2 regions of the Phytobacter sp. V91 genome follow, and region 2 is predicted to be linked to the other one. Evidence: predicted binding sites of a transcription regulator. Region 2 holds the regulator's gene; the other holds the start of a gene.
What was found. Region 2 encodes PhoB, which activates phosphate uptake and scavenging genes when phosphate is short. Its sites were predicted from a motif close to CTGTCATAAAACTGNCNNAT; they were not measured.
Positions count from the first base shown of each region.

Region 1 (8,227 bases), on a different contig from region 2:
CGGCGTTGAGCTACAGGCGGTCAATGTCACGCCAAAAGCCAGTGCCAGCGTCAGACGAGAAACCGAGAATGTGTTCAAGGGGTGCTCCAGCTGTGCAAGTTTAAATGAATTCCTCAGAAGCCTGCTTTTTTATACTAAGTTGAGCGAAACGGAAAGCCGATTGTGCAAATCAGCTTCAATTCCATCGATTTTTAACTAAACAGCAGGGGTAAACAGTTCATCACGCTGCACTGCGGCATTCACGGCATCGGTTAAGCGTGTGAGTTGCGAGTGAGAAATCAGATAAGGCGGCATCAGATAAATGAGCCGACCGAACGGGCGGATCCACACCCCCTGGTCAACAAAGAAGCGTTGCAGGGCCGCCATATTCACCGGATGGGTTGTTTCCACCACGCCGATGGCGCCCAGTACGCGCACGTCAGCGACATTGTGGCTCGCTTTTGCTGGCTCCAGCCCTGCCTGCAGGCGGGTCTCGATGGCCGCGACCTGCTGTTGCCACTCGCCGCTTTCCAGTATGGTCAGGCTGGCGGTCGCCGCGGCACAGGCCAGCGGATTGCCCATAAAGGTAGGGCCATGCATAAAGCAGCCAGCCTCACCGTTGCTGATGGTGTCCGCGACCTGGCGGGTGGTCAGGGTCGCTGAAAGGGTCATGGTGCCGCCGGTCAGCGCCTTACCCAGGCACAGAATATCCGGCGCAATACCCGCATGCTCGCAGGCAAACAGCTTGCCGGTACGACCAAAGCCGGTGGCGATTTCATCGGCAATCAGCAAAATGCCTTCCCGGTCACACATTTTACGGATGCGCTTAAGCCACTCGGGATGGTACATCCGCATCCCGCCTGCGCCCTGTACCACGGGTTCGAGAATAACCGCCGCAATCTCATGGCGATGGGCTGCCATCAGGCGGGCAAAACCGACCATATCGCGTTCGTCCCACTCACCGTCGAAACGACTCTGCGGCGCGGGAGCAAACAGGTTCTCGGGAAGATAACCCTGCCAGAGACTGTGCATGGAATTATCCGGGTCGCAAACCGACATCGCCCCGAAGGTGTCGCCATGGTAACCATTACGGAAGGTCAGAAAACGCTGGCGCGGCTCACCTTTCGCCTGCCAGTACTGCAATGCCATCTTCATCGCCACTTCCACCGCCACCGAACCGGAATCGGCGAGGAAGACGCACTCCAGATCCTCTGGCGTCATCGCCACCAGTTTTCGGCACAGCGCCACCGCCGGGGGATGGGTTATCCCGCCAAACATCACGTGCGACATGCTGTCAATTTGCGCTTTCATCGCCGCATTCAGCGCCGGGTGGTTGTAGCCATGGATTGCTGCCCACCAGGATGACATGCCGTCGATCAGGCGCTCGCCGCCGCTGAGGATCAGCTCGCAGCCCTCCGCCGAGTGCACCGGGTAAACCGGCAGGGGAGAGGTCATCGAGGTGTACGGGTGCCAGATATGGCGCTGGTCAAAGCTGAGATCGTCCATTGTCATAATCGACTTGTAAACCAAATTAAAAACATTTAGGTTTACCATTCTACACCGAATAACGACGTATTAACATATTTTGGAGATGCCAATGGCTCACCACGCACGCTGGACTTTGTCGCAGGTCACTGAACTTTTTAACAAACCCCTTCTCGAACTGCTGTTTGAGGCACAAACCGTGCATCGCCAGCATTTTGATCCCCGCCAGGTTCAGGTCAGTACGCTTTTGTCGATCAAGACCGGCGCCTGCCCGGAAGACTGTAAATATTGCCCGCAAAGCGCACGCTACAAAACCGGGCTGGAAGCCGAACGACTGATGGAGGTCGATCAAGTGCTGGACTCGGCGCGGAAAGCGAAAAATGCCGGATCGACCCGTTTCTGTATGGGGGCCGCCTGGAAGAATCCCAACGATCGCGATATGCCGTATCTGGAGCAGATGGTGGAAGGGGTGAAAGCAATGGGCCTTGAAGCCTGTATGACGCTCGGTACCCTCAGTGAAAGTCAGGCGCAGCGGCTGGCCCATGCCGGGCTGGATTACTACAACCATAACCTCGATACTTCGCCGGAATTCTACGGCAATATTATCACCACCCGTAGCTATCAGGAGCGCCTGGATACGCTGGGCAAAGTGCGCGACGCCGGGATAAAAGTCTGCTCCGGCGGCATCGTCGGACTCGGTGAAACGGTCAAAGACCGCGCCGGATTGCTCCTGCAACTGGCAAACCTACCCACGCCACCGGAAAGTGTGCCGATCAACATGCTGGTGAAGGTGAAGGGAACGCCGCTGGCGGAAACCGAGGATGTGGATGCCTTTGATTTTATCCGCACCATTGCCGTGGCGCGCATTATGATGCCAGCCTCCCATGTCCGCCTCTCCGCCGGGCGCGAGCAGATGAATGAACAGACCCAGGCGATGTGCTTTATGGCCGGGGCAAACTCCATTTTCTACGGCTGCAAATTGCTTACGACCCCGAACCCGGAAGAGGACAAAGACGTCCAGCTGTTCCGCAAACTGGGGATTAACCCCCAGCAGACGGAAGTCCTCAATGGCGACAATGAGCAGCAGCATCGGCTGGAGCAGCAATTGCTGCATGCCGATACCGATCAGTATTACAACGCTGCCGCTGTATGAGCTGGCAGCAGCGTATCGACGAGGCAATCGCCTCCCGTCGCCAGAGCGATGCCCTGCGTACCCGCCAGTGCGTGAGTCAGGGGGCAGGGCGCTGGCTGGTGCAGGACACGCGGCGCTACCTCAATTTCTCCAGCAACGATTACCTGGGATTAAGTACTCACCCGGCGGTGATCCGCGCCTGGCAGCAGGGCGCCGAACAGTACGGCGTCGGCAGCGGCGGTTCCGGGCATGTCAGCGGTTACACCACGGCGCACCTTCTGGCAGAAGAGACGCTGGCCGACTGGCTGGGATACCCGCGCGCCCTCCTGTTTATTTCCGGCTTTGCCGCTAATCAGGCGGTGATCACCGCCCTGATGGCGAAAGAGGATCGTATTGTTGCCGACAGGCTAAGCCATGCCTCACTGCTGGAAGCGGCGAGCCTTAGCCCGGCACAGCTGCGTCGTTTTGCCCATAACGATACTGCCCATCTGGCGAGCCTGCTGGAAAAACCGCTAAGCGCAGAGCAACTGGTGGTGACTGAAGGGGTGTTCAGCATGGATGGCGATAGCGCGCCGCTGGCCGATATCCTCAGGGCAACCCGTAAGGCGAACGGCTGGTTGATGGTCGATGATGCCCACGGGATAGGCGTGTGGGGCGACGAAGGGCGCGGCAGTTGTGATGCCCAGCAGGTGAAACCGGACATTCTGGTGGTCACTTTCGGTAAAGGCGTGGGGCTGAGTGGGGCTGCGGTACTCTGTAGCGCGTCGGTGGCCGACTATCTGTCGCAGTTTGCCCGCCATCTTATCTACAGCACCTCGATGCCGCCTGCCCAGGCGCTGGCGCTTTGCGCATCTCTTAAGGTGATTCGGGGTGAAGAGGGGATGGCCCGGCGAGAAAAACTGGCCAGCCTGATTAGCCACTTTCGCCAGGGGGCGGCGTCGCTCAGGATGCAGGTCACCGCATCAAACAGCGCGATCCAGCCGTTGATTGTCGGAGAAAACAGCCGGGCGCTGGGGCTGGCCAGTACCCTGCGCGAACGAGGATGCTGGGTGACGGCGATCCGTCCGCCAACGGTGCCATCCGGCACGGCGCGTTTGCGGCTGACGCTTACTGCCGCCCACGAACCTGAAGATATCCACCAGTTGCTGGAGCTGCTGCATGACGCCGGTTAACAAACAGGCCGTAGCTGATGCCTTTGGCCGGGCAGCACCGCACTACCGCCAGCATGATGGGCTACAGCGCCAGAGCACGGCATTATTGCTCTCGCGTCTTGGTGAGCTACCTGTCCGCAAGGTGCTGGACGCCGGATGTGGCCCGGGCGCTACCGGGCATCACTGGCAGCAGCGAGGCGCAGAGGTGACGGCGCTGGATCTCAGCCCGCGAATGCTTGAAGAAGCACGCCTTCAGCGAACGGCGCAGCACTATATTCAGGGCGATATCGAGGCCATGCCTCTGCCTGAGGCACACTTTTGCCTTGCCTGGAGCAACCTTGCGGTGCAGTGGTGCAACTCCCTGCCGCAGGCGCTTAATGAGCTGTACCGGGTGGTGCGACCGGGAGGCGAGATTGCCTTCACGACCCTTGCCGGAGGCTCTTTAGCGGAGCTGCATCAGGCCTGGCAGGCGGTGGATTCCGGGGAGCATGCCAACCGCTTTTTACCGCCAATGCAGATTTACCATGCGCTGCGCGGCTGGCAGTTTACCGCTGGCGTGGAAACTATCACGCTGCATTTTGCGGATGCCGCAGAAGCCATGCGTTCACTCAAAGGCATTGGCGCAACCCATCTGCACGGCGGGCGCAGCGGTGGGCTGACGCGCGGCAAACTGCAGCAATTGCAGCATGCCTGGCCGCAGGAAAACGGACTTTTCCCGTTAAGCTATCAACTATTCTGGGGGGTTATCCGCCGTGACTGAACGTTATTTTGTGACCGGGACGGACACTGAAGTGGGTAAAACGGTCGCCAGCTGCGCATTGCTACAGGCGGCAAATTTACGCGGGCTGCGTACCGCGGGATATAAACCTGTCGCCTCGGGCTGCGAGATGACGCCGGAAGGGCTACGTAATAGTGATGCGCTGGCGCTTCAGCAAAACAGCAGCGTGCCGTTGCCTTATGCAATGGTCAACCCCTGGACTTTCGCTGAGCCAACCTCGCCGCACATCGTCAGCGCTGATACGGGCACGCCAATTGTGCCTGAGGAGATGTCTGCCGGATTACGTCAGCTGGAAAGCAGTGCGCAGTGGGTGCTGGTGGAAGGCGCGGGAGGCTGGTTTACCCCCTTGTCGGAGAGTTACACCTTCGCCGACTGGGTGATTGCCGAGCAACTGCCGGTGATTCTGGTGGTGGGGGTTAAACTGGGCTGTATTAATCACGCCATGCTCACAGCACAGGCCATTACCCAGGCCGGGTTAACGCTGGCCGGATGGATTGCCAATGATGTACAACCGCCTGGCAGACGGCACAACGAATATCTTGCGACCCTGCGGCGCGTGTTGAAAGCCCCTCTGCTCGGGGAAATTCCCTGGCTTTCACACGCGCCAGACGATGCGCAAAAAGGTCATTATCTCGATCTCAGCGTGCTGACTCCGGCGTCATCCAGTGCGAGAGTAGCCCCTCGTCCAGTTGCTTAACGTCCCCCTCGGCGACGTTACGTCCCCGATGCAGCAGGCAGAACCGATCCGCCACCCGGCGGATAAAATTCAGGTGTTGTTCAGCCAGCAGAATGGTCATGCCCAGATCCTGATTCAGGCGCACGATCAGATTCCCGAGCTTATGAATAAACGCCTGGCCCAGACCCCGGGTCGGCTCGTCAAGGATCAACAGGCGTGGGCGGTTGATCATCGCCCGCGCCATCGCCAGCTGATATTGATTATCTTCCGATAATCCGCTCCCTTTCACCTGACGAAAGGCATAAAGCTCTGGAAACAGATCATAAATTTCACTGCTTACCGCATTGCGGGGGGCCGGGCCTGCCAGCAGCGCGATATGCAGGTTCTCCTCGACCGTTAGCTGGGAGAAGATCCTCCTGTCCTGAGGCACATAACCGATGCCCATAGCCGAACGGTGCTCTGCCTGCCAGTGCAGCATATCCTGTGGGGGTCCACTGGCGTCCTGCCAGACCATACTGCCGCTTTCAACGGGTAAAAACCCGGTAATGCAGTTAATCAGGGTCGTTTTGCCCATACCCGGCAGGCCGATAACGGAGGTACAGACGCCTGGAACTAAATCGAGGTCGACGTTCCACAACGTATGCTGATTGCCGTAATACTGGTTCACTGAACGTAAGCTCAACATAATCCGCTCCTTCTCTCGATTTGAGGTCAGGATCAGTCTGCAAAAGGCTTGCCAAAACGTAAAAGGTGTTTGCTTTTCAGATAAGGATGAGAAAACAGGTATTTAAAATCCCTTTTCGCCAAAAATGGCGAAAATCCGTGCACTTTGTCAGTGCTTACCCTGACGCTTATGGTGCAGCAAAATGGGTAAAATGTGAGCACGATCGCAGGCGGTTTTGCCGTTTCGTTAGCAATTATTCTGCGAAAATAAGCGATAAAAATTTTTTACGACGCTAAAAACACAGCCAGTCAGCAATCTGTGGACTCAGGGTGCGCATGGGCTGGAGAGAGTTATCCACTATTCCTGTGGATAACCTTGTGTATTAGAGTTAGAAAAAGTGCGATAAGCGAGTAAACACGCGGCCTGCGCCTGAATTGATGCGAAAGGCGGCTTTTGATGAAAAGTGTTTTTTATCAATTAGTTAAATAAAAGCAATGGTTGTAAGAAAAGTGTCACCCGCTGCCACAAAACTTTCATTACCTCCCTTGACAAATGTTAAAAAACGAAATGTTCTGGGGATAACCCGTAAGGGCAGGTGTTTTGTTCCAGTCTGGTCGGTTTTCATGGTCAGCAAACACTGTTGCGACCCTGGCTAGTACAGATCCACGATAATGCCACTGTTTTTTCATCCAGTATATATTACTGGCAAATCTCCGCGTGGTGAGTAAAATTACTTTCCTGCCCGCTCATTCCTTCATCAGGTAGCTGTTCACATGAGTAAACCGATAAAACTGCATTCTGCTTTTCGCCCCTCTGGCGATCAGCCTGAGGCTATCCGCCGCCTGAAAGAAGGCCTTGAAGATGGGCTGGCGCATCAGACGCTGCTCGGGGTGACGGGTTCAGGTAAAACCTTCACCATCGCCAACGTGATTGCCGATTTGCAGCGCCCGACCATGGTACTGGCGCCCAATAAAACCCTGGCGGCCCAGTTGTATGGCGAAATGAAAGAGTTCTTCCCGGAAAATGCGGTGGAGTATTTTGTTTCCTACTACGACTACTACCAGCCTGAAGCCTATGTGCCAAGCTCAGATACCTTTATTGAAAAAGATGCCTCAGTGAATGAGCACATTGAGCAGATGCGTCTGTCGGCGACCAAAGCGCTGCTCGAACGCCGGGACGTGATTGTGGTGGCGTCGGTGTCGGCCATTTACGGTCTGGGCGACCCGGATCTGTATCTGAAGATGATGCTGCACCTGACCAACGGCATGATTATCGATCAGCGTTCAATCCTGCGTCGTCTGGCGGAGCTGCAATATACCCGCAATGACCAGGCTTTCCAGCGCGGGACGTTCCGCGTGCGTGGGGAGGTGATTGATATTTTCCCGGCGGAGTCTGACGATATTGCCCTGCGCGTTGAGCTGTTCGATGAAGAGGTGGAACGGCTGTCCCTGTTTGATCCGCTGACCGGGCAGGTGGAATCGGTGATCCCCCGTTTTACCGTCTACCCCAAGACCCACTACGTCACGCCGCGTGAACGTATTGTGCAGGCGATGGAAGAGATCAAAAGCGAGCTGGTTATTCGCCGAAAATCGCTGATGGACAATAACAAACTGCTGGAAGAGCAGCGTCTGACCCAGCGTACCCAGTTTGATCTGGAGATGATGAACGAGCTGGGATATTGCTCGGGGATTGAAAACTACTCGCGCTATCTGTCCGGGCGTGGGCCGGGTGAGCCGCCGCCGACGCTGTTCGATTACCTGCCTGCCGATGGCCTGCTGGTGATTGATGAATCTCACGTTACCATTCCGCAGATTGGCGGCATGTATAAAGGCGACAGGGCGCGCAAAGAGACGCTGGTGGAGTACGGCTTCCGTTTACCCTCAGCCCTCGACAACCGTCCGCTGCGCTTTGAAGAGTTTGAAGCCCTCGCACCGCAGACCATTTATGTCTCTGCGACGCCTGGCAACTATGAGCTGGAAAAATCGGGCGATGAAGTGATTGACCAGGTGGTGCGTCCCACTGGCCTGCTTGACCCGGTCATTGAAGTTCGCCCAGTGGCGACACAGGTCGACGATTTGCTCTCCGAAATTCGCAAACGCTCACCCATTAACGAGCGCGTGCTGGTGACGACCTTAACCAAGCGGATGGCGGAAGATCTGACGGAATATCTGGAAGAGCATGGAGAGAAGGTGCGCTATCTGCACTCGGATATCGATACCGTCGAACGTATGGAGATCATCCGCGATTTGCGCCTTGGGGAGTTCGACGTGCTGGTCGGCATCAACCTGCTGCGTGAAGGCCTGGATATGCCGGAAGTCTCGCTGGTGGCGATTCTGGATGCCGATAAAGAAGGCTTCCTGCG
Region 1 covers NZ_CBFFRJ010000085.1:7,502-15,728, reverse strand. The annotation lists gene ACSZO4_RS17020 (putative acyl-CoA thioester hydrolase) at 1-78, opposite strand, end outside; gene bioA (adenosylmethionine--8-amino-7-oxononanoate transaminase) at 196-1,491, opposite strand; gene bioB (biotin synthase BioB) at 1,577-2,617, shown strand; gene bioF (8-amino-7-oxononanoate synthase) at 2,614-3,768, shown strand; gene bioC (malonyl-ACP O-methyltransferase BioC) at 3,755-4,507, shown strand; gene bioD (dethiobiotin synthase) at 4,500-5,222, shown strand; gene ACSZO4_RS16990 (ABC transporter ATP-binding protein) at 5,164-5,886, opposite strand; gene uvrB (excinuclease ABC subunit UvrB) at 6,639-8,227, shown strand, end outside.
Region 1: uvrB (excinuclease ABC subunit UvrB) is a predicted target of PhoB. The motif match lies at 6,385-6,404, and genes of this name have one in related genera.

Region 2 (8,227 bases):
GGTTCCCGGCATCCTGCTTAAGCTGCTGGCGCAATTCTCCCTGGCGGGTGGTGTTTTCCCTCAGCTGGCTCGTTAGCGCTGCGAGCGTTTCCTGACTTTTCTCCGCCGTTTCCTGCTCATCCATTGCTGCTGGCGGCTGGGCGATATGGGTCTTCAGCACCTGTTCAGCGCTACTGACCAGCGTCTGAGCCTGTTGGCAGGCATTCTCCAGCTTCTGGCGGAGTTGTTCGAGCCGCTGGCGCTCCACGTCATCGAGCAACGCATCCAGAAATGCCTGCTGGCTGGCAAACTCACTTTCTGCCAGCGCTGCGGCGAATTGTTTCTCCAGTGCGGCCAGTCGTTGCGTTTCCTGAGCGAGCTGTTGTTGCAGGGTTTGCCACTGGCTTTGCAGCGAAACACAGCGGTTATGCACCTGCTGCCAGTTGTCCAGAGGCTCAGGCTGAGGACTCCCGGCGACGTCTTCTTCCGGCAGCGTCTCCAGAAGAGGAGAGAGCTGCGCGATACGCTCATGCAGGGCCGTGAATTCGTTCTGTTTATCCTGCCACAGCTGCGCTTCGGCGCTGCGTTCTGCCAGCCATGACGCCTCTTCACCTTCAGCCGGAACCCTGAGCCCCAGCGGCTCCAGACTTGCGGTGAGTGCCATCCTGCGGGCATCGGCGGTCTGCTGATATTGCGCCACCTGCTGGCGCTGTTCACTGATTTGGTTCTGTAATGTCAGACGCTGACTTAACTGATAAAGCTGATGTTCATAGGCATCCTGGCTGGCCTGCCAGCTGGTGAGATCGTGCTGCGGTTGCATACCGATCCCAAGGTCGGCAGACAGTTGCACCCACTCCTGTTGCAGGGCCTGCTCATCCTGCTGCAAGATTCTGGCCTGGCGTTCTTCTTTTTCATACTGCTCCGCCAGTCCTTTCAGACGCGCGCTGAGGGCAACACCGTCCTCGGCCATCTTACGGACCTCCAGATCCAGCGCATCGCGACGGGCATGGTTGGCTCCCGGCACCATGGCCTGATACTCCGCAATGGCCGGGTGTTCTGCGGAGCCGCAAAGCGGGCACGGCTGGCCCGGCTGGAGACGGGCGCGCTCGTTCTCCAGACTGTGGATACGATCTTCCAGCTCGCAGACCTTACGGATCTCGGTCAGTAGCTGGTTTTTATCTTTATATTGCGCACGTTTGCTTAACAGCTCGGCATCGCATCTTTCCTGGCTGGCTTTTAGCTCCGTCAGGCTTTGCTGACGCTGGGCGAGATGTTTTTGCAGCGGTGCGAAACGGGCGTGCAGGGCATGCAGTCGCTGGCGCAGCGGACGCTGTTGCGCACTTAACGTCATGGCGGCATTCACCTCTTCGGGGCTCATCTCCAGAGAGATGTCCATCAGGCCACGCAGTTTCAGCTCATTTTGCTCAATGCGCGCCAGCAGCGCCTGCCAGGGTTTTTTGTCACCGTCCTGCTGGTTAAGCATCGCCCGCCAGCCGGCCAGTTCATTTTGCCAGCGCTGAAAACGTTGATGTTCACTCAGCCAGCTCTTCAGAGTGGTTTGCGATGCCATCAGTTGGGCGTGTTGATGGGCCGCGCTGGCGCGAATGCGTCCACGCAGGTCGCGACTGGCTTGTAAGCGAGTATTCACTTCATCATTTTGCTGGACGCTACGCTGCTGTACCTGGCGTTGCTCCTGCACCTGCTCCCAGACCGGGCGCAGTTGTAATGCCGGCTGGGCGCGGTTGAGCCGGGTCAGCTCGGGCTGCGCCTGCTCGTATGCCTGCTGGGCCTGCACCGTGGCGGCTTGTGCGCGCTGATGAGCGAGCTGCAATTCATGGCTGCGATTGAGCCAGTTTAGCTGGGTTTGCGCTTCTCGCTGCCCGTTCAGCAGGCGCTGCTCCTCGTCAGTAAGTGCCTGCAAACTTTTATTCAACGTCTCACGTTGTTCATCATTAAACAGGACAACGCCTTCGGCCTGAGCCTGACATTTTTCCAGCTCTGTTTTGGCTATCTTATGTTTTTCAAAGACATCAGCGGAGATCCGGCCATAGATTTCGGTACCGGTTAATTCTTCCAGTAACTCTGCCCGCTCCTTAGGTTTGGCATTCAGAAAGGCAGCAAACTGCCCCTGGGAAAGCAGCATCGAACGGGTAAAGCGGCCATAATCCAGCCCGGTGAGCGATGCGGTCAGCTCAAGCTTATCTTTGACTTTATCCGCCAGGATTTTGCCATCCGCGCACTGCGCCAGCTCAACGCGCGGCACCTGCAGGTTGCCATCCGGCTGATTGCGGGCGCGGGTCTGGCTCCAGAAGGCTCTATAGGCAATGCCTTTGACTTCGAACTCCACCTCCGCGAGGCAATCGGCAGTGCCGCGGGTCATCAAATCATTCTGGGATTGCGAGACATTATTCAGCCGTGGCGTTTCATGGTAAAGCGCGAGGCATATGGCATCCAGCAGGGTGGTTTTCCCTGCTCCGGTCGCGCCGGTAATGGCAAACAGGCCATTACTGGCAAAAGGCTCGGCGGTAAAATCTATCTTCCACTCACCTTTCAGTGAGTTGAGATTTTTCAGGCGCAGGCTAAGAATTTTCATGCGTCGTGCTCCTGCTGTAAGGCATGCACTGTCTGCATAAACAGCGCCTGTAGTCGGGCGTACTGCGTCTCATCGAGTTCTTCCAGCGCGAGACGACGGGCGAAGACCTCTTCAACGTTGAGTTCGCTTAATGTCTCGCGCCGCTCGCTGGCGAGAATGCGCTCCCGCTGTTCGCGGCTGCGACGAACCAGCAGGACCTCCACCGGCAGTTCGGCAGTCAGCGCCTGGATCCTGCGCTGCATATCGCTGAGGTAGTCATCGGTGGTGATTTCAATATCGAGCCAGACCGGAGAGTCGGCGTGATTACCTTTCCACTGCGTGAGCTGCGAGCTGATGGCGGCAAGATCGCCTTTGACAACGCCTAATTGCTGGGTAACGGGAACCTCCAGCGGGGTGACTTCGGCCAGCTTTCCGTCACTGAATGTCACTAAATTGACATATTTGCTTTTGCCGGTTTCATCGAAACTCAGGGCAATAGGGGAGCCGCAATAGCGGATATGCTCCTGACCGCCAATTTTTTGTGGGCGATGAATATGCCCAAGCGCGATGTAATCCGCTGGCGGGAAGTTCTGCGCCGGGAAGGCATCAAGGGTGCCGATATAGATTTCGCGCACCGCATCACTTTTGCTGGCGCCGACGGTGGTGAGATGTCCGCTGGCAATAATGGGCAGCGGCCTGTCGCCGCGCAGGGTGCAGGCCGCGTCATATTGCTGCTGATAATAATCCGTAATCGCCCCCAGCAGATGCTGCTGTTTTTCCGCGCCGGAAAGCCCCGCCTGGCTGGTGACAATGTCGCGCGGGCGTAAAAAAGGAACCGGGCAAAAAATTGCCCCGGCTGAGCCATCGCGCAGCGGTAAAACAAAGGGCGCGCTGCCCGCGCTGGCGACCACGGTGGTTTTTAGCCAGGCGAGAATATCTTTCGATTCATTGAGGGTAGCGACGGAATCGTGGTTGCCCGCCAGCACCACCAGATGACAGCCGGTGCTCTGTAGCTTCACCACAAATTGATTATAGAGTTCGCGGGCATAGCTTGGCGGAGAGCCGGTATCGAAGATATCGCCTGCGACAATAATCGCATCAACCAGATGGTGTTCTGCGGTTGCCAGCAGCCAGGTGAGAAAGGCGTCGTGTTCTGCGGCCCGACTTTTGCTGTAAAAGTTCTGACCGAGGTGCCAGTCCGAAGTATGAATGATGCGCATAGCGGTTCCGTGGCAAAAAAGCGTAAACAGGATTATAACATTCAAGGGCATATGCGCTGCCAGCGAAAGCGAATCATCGCTGTCATAAAACGGCGGCTGGGGTCATCTGTCGGTCATTTGTTTCATAAATCTGTCACAAAAGTGACGCATACTGACGCCGCGATTGACTGATGACTTAATTAAACAGGGCAAATTATGGCAAGACGCATTCTGGTCGTAGAAGATGAAGCACCCATCCGTGAAATGGTTTGCTTTGTGCTTGAGCAAAACGGCTTTCAACCTGTCGAAGCGGAAGATTATGACAGCGCGGTGAACCAACTTAATGAACCCTGGCCCGATCTGGTTTTGCTCGACTGGATGTTGCCGGGTGGCTCAGGTATTCAGTTTATCAAACACCTGAAACGTGAAGCCATGACCCGTGAAATCCCGGTGATGATGCTGACCGCCCGCGGGGAAGAAGAGGACCGGGTTCGGGGCCTTGAAACCGGCGCTGATGATTACATTACCAAGCCGTTCTCGCCAAAAGAGCTGGTCGCACGCATCAAAGCGGTGATGCGACGTATCTCGCCGATGGCGGTAGAAGAAGTCATCGAAATGCAGGGGCTGAGTCTCGATCCGAGCTCCCACCGCGTGATGACGGGCGAGAATCCCCTGGACATGGGGCCGACAGAGTTTAAGCTACTGCACTTCTTTATGACCCATCCTGAACGCGTCTACAGCCGCGAACAGTTGCTGAACCACGTCTGGGGAACCAACGTGTATGTTGAAGACCGGACGGTGGATGTGCATATTCGCCGCTTGCGTAAGGCGCTGGAACACAGTGGTCACGATCGGATGGTACAAACAGTTCGCGGCACGGGTTACCGGTTCTCAACCCGTTTCTGAAATCTGACAGGAGTGTGACGCGTGCTGGAACGGCTGTCATGGAAAAGGCTGGTACTCGAACTCATCCTGTGCTGTTTACCAGCGGCACTGCTCGGAGCATTTTTTGGTTATCTGCCGTGGTTTTTACTGCTGGCGGTGACCGGATTACTGGCCTGGCATTTCTGGAATTTAATGCGGCTTTCCTGGTGGTTATGGGTCGATAAAAGTATGACCCCTCCGCCAGGGACAGGGAGTTGGGAACCGCTGTTGTATGGCCTGCATCAGATGCAGATGCGGAATAAAAAACGGCGTCGTGAGCTGGGAAATCTGATTAAACGTTTTCGCAGCGGGGCTGAATCTTTACCGGATGCGGTCGTTCTGACCACCGAAGAGGGGGCCATTTTCTGGTGTAATGGCCTGGCTCAGCAGCTGCTTAATTTACGCTGGCCGGACGATAACGGACAAAATATTCTCAACCTGCTGCGTTACCCTGAATTTACTCGCTACCATAAAGCACGGAATTTTGTCCGTCCGCTTAATCTGGTGCTTAACAATGGCCGTCATCTTGAGATCCGCGTGATGCCCTACAGTGAGCACCAGTTGTTAATGGTGGCGCGCGATGTCACGCAGATGCATCAGCTGGAAGGGGCGAGACGTAACTTTTTTGCCAACGTCAGCCATGAATTGCGTACGCCGCTTACCGTGCTGCAGGGCTATCTGGAGATGATGCAGGAGCAGACTCTGGAAGGGCTGCCGCGCGAGAAAGCCTTACATACCATGCGTGAGCAAACTTCACGCATGGAAGGGCTGGTTAAACAGTTGCTTACGTTATCGAAAATCGAAGCGGCGCCAATTATTCCACCTAATGAAATTATCGATGTCCCCATAATGCTGCGGGTGGTTGAAAGGGAAGCCCAGACCCTGAGCCACAAAAAGCATGAACTGGAGTTTGTGGTCGATAATGCCGTCAAAGTGCTGGGTAATGAGGAACAACTGCGCAGCGCAATCTCAAATCTCGTCTACAACGCCGTTAACCATACGCCACCGGGAACGCACATTACCGTGAGCTGGCAGCGTGTGGCTCAGGGCGTGCAGTTTAGCGTTGAGGATAACGGTCCGGGGATTGCGGCTGAACATATTCCGCGTCTGACGGAGCGTTTTTACCGGGTGGACAAGGCCCGCTCCCGACAGACCGGTGGCAGTGGACTGGGGCTGGCGATTGTTAAGCATGCGGTTAATCACCATGACAGCAAGCTGGATATCGACAGCACGCCCGGAAAAGGGACCCGCTTTAGCTTTACCCTGCCAGAACGGCTGGTGGCGAGGAACGCAAGCTGACGCCGCAGGTGTCAGCTTTTCTTTCCACTCCTGTCAGAATACTCTCCTTTTCACCCATTTTTCCTTCTATTCATCCGTAGAATATGTCTGCGCTGATTTTTTGTTCGCATGATTAGCCATCTGTTTTTCTTATATACAGAGATATCATCTGGTATTCTTTTTCACTCTGGCATAACCATCTGGTTTTGCGATCCCTTATTGCCTTTAAACGTTATAAGCGTTTAAATTGCGCCCCGTGAGTCGTCAGACTCACTGTATTTGCGTGGTAAATCAAAAAACTATTCTCCACCACGCGAAGAGTGAAGTGTTTTGCGCTTCACTTTCAGGCTCTTGGCGCTGTAATGTTCCGCAGCGCAAGGCGAAAATTTCACCACTTGCATCACCACATCCACAGGCAGTAAACGTTTATGACCCATCATTTAAAACCACGAGACATTGTTGCTCTGGGCTTTATGACATTTGCGCTCTTCGTCGGCGCAGGCAATATCATTTTCCCCCCGATGGTCGGTTTGCAGGCAGGCGAGCACGTCTGGACTGCGTCAATTGGCTTTCTGATAACCGCAGTGGGACTTCCTGTTCTCACCGTGGTGGCGCTGGCGAAGGTCGGCGGTGGGGTGGACAGCCTCAGTACGCCCATTGGTAAAGTGGCGGGCGTTCTGCTGGCGACGGTGTGCTATCTGGCGGTAGGGCCGCTGTTTGCAACCCCGCGTACTGCCACCGTGTCGTTTGAGGTAGGGATCGCTCCTCTGACGGGTGAAGGTTCTCTGCCGCTGCTGATCTACAGCATCATCTATTTTACGCTGGTGATCCTGGTGTCGCTCTATCCGGGAAAACTGCTCGATACCGTTGGCAACTTCCTCGCGCCGCTGAAAATTATTGCCCTGATTATTCTCTCCGTTGCGGCGATTATCTGGCCCGCTGGTCCTATCAGCCACGCGATGGACGCCTATCAGCATGCGGCCTTCTCCAACGGTTTTGTGAATGGCTACCTGACGATGGACACCCTGGGCGCCATGGTCTTCGGGATCGTTATTGTTAACGCTGCCCGTTCACGTGGGGTCACCGAAGCGCGTCTGCTGACCCGTTACACCGTATGGGCTGGCCTGATGGCGGGCGTAGGCCTGACGCTGCTGTACCTGGCGCTGTTCCGTCTCGGTTCCGACAGTTCAACGCTTGTGGATCAGTCAGCTAACGGCGCTGCCATTCTGCATGCCTATGTGGCTCATACCTTTGGCGGCGCCGGGAGCTTCCTGCTGGCGGCGCTGATTTTTATCGCCTGCCTGGTAACGGCGGTTGGCCTGACCTGCGCCTGTGCGGAATTCTTTGCCCAGTACCTGCCGCTCTCCTACCGCACGCTGGTGTTTATTCTTGGCATCTTCTCCATGGCGGTGTCGAATCTGGGGCTGAGCCACCTGATTCAGATCTCCATTCCGGTACTGACGATGATCTATCCGCCTTGTATCGCCCTGGTCGTGTTAAGCTTCACCCGCTCGTGGTGGCGTAGTTCTACGCGTGTTATTGCCCCGGCGATGTTTATCAGCCTGCTGTTTGGCGTGCTGGACGGTATCAAGGCGTCAGCATTTGCTGATATCCTTCCTGCCTGGACGCAGCGCCTGCCGCTGGCAGAGCAAGGTCTGGCATGGTTGATGCCGACGCTGGTGATGGTGGTACTGGCTGCTGGCTGGGATCGCACCGCCGGGCGTCAGGTGGCTTCCAGCGCACACTAAGTTGCACGAAAAGATTTGCCAACCACGGGACTTATGGCCCCGTGGTTTTTTGTTTTTTTGAATCCTGGAACGGGAAATGATGGAAAGTACGAATAAGTTAAAGCGAGGGTTGAGTACCCGACACATCCGCTTTATGGCGCTGGGATCGGCAATCGGGACCGGGCTGTTTTACGGTTCAGCGGATGCCATCAGGATGGCGGGGCCGAGCGTATTGCTGGCCTATATCATCGGCGGCGTGGCGGCTTATATCATCATGCGCGCGCTGGGCGAGATGTCCGTACATAATCCTTCCGCCAGCTCTTTTTCCCGTTATGCCCAGGAAAATCTCGGTCCACTGGCAGGCTACATTACTGGCTGGACTTACTGTTTCGAAATCCTGATTGTTGCCATTGCCGATGTGACTGCTTTCGGTATCTATATGGGCGTCTGGTTCCCCACCGTACCGCACTGGATTTGGGTGCTTAGCGTGGTGCTGCTCATCTGCGCCATTAACCTGATGAGCGTCAAGGTATTTGGCGAGCTGGAGT
Region 2 covers NZ_CBFFRJ010000099.1:1,519-9,745, reverse strand. The annotation lists gene sbcC (exonuclease subunit SbcC) at 1-2,572, opposite strand, end outside; gene sbcD (exonuclease subunit SbcD) at 2,569-3,771, opposite strand; gene phoB (phosphate response regulator transcription factor PhoB) at 3,967-4,656, shown strand; gene phoR (phosphate regulon sensor histidine kinase PhoR) at 4,678-5,973, shown strand; gene brnQ (branched-chain amino acid transporter carrier protein BrnQ) at 6,381-7,700, shown strand; gene proY (proline-specific permease ProY) at 7,780-8,227, shown strand, end outside.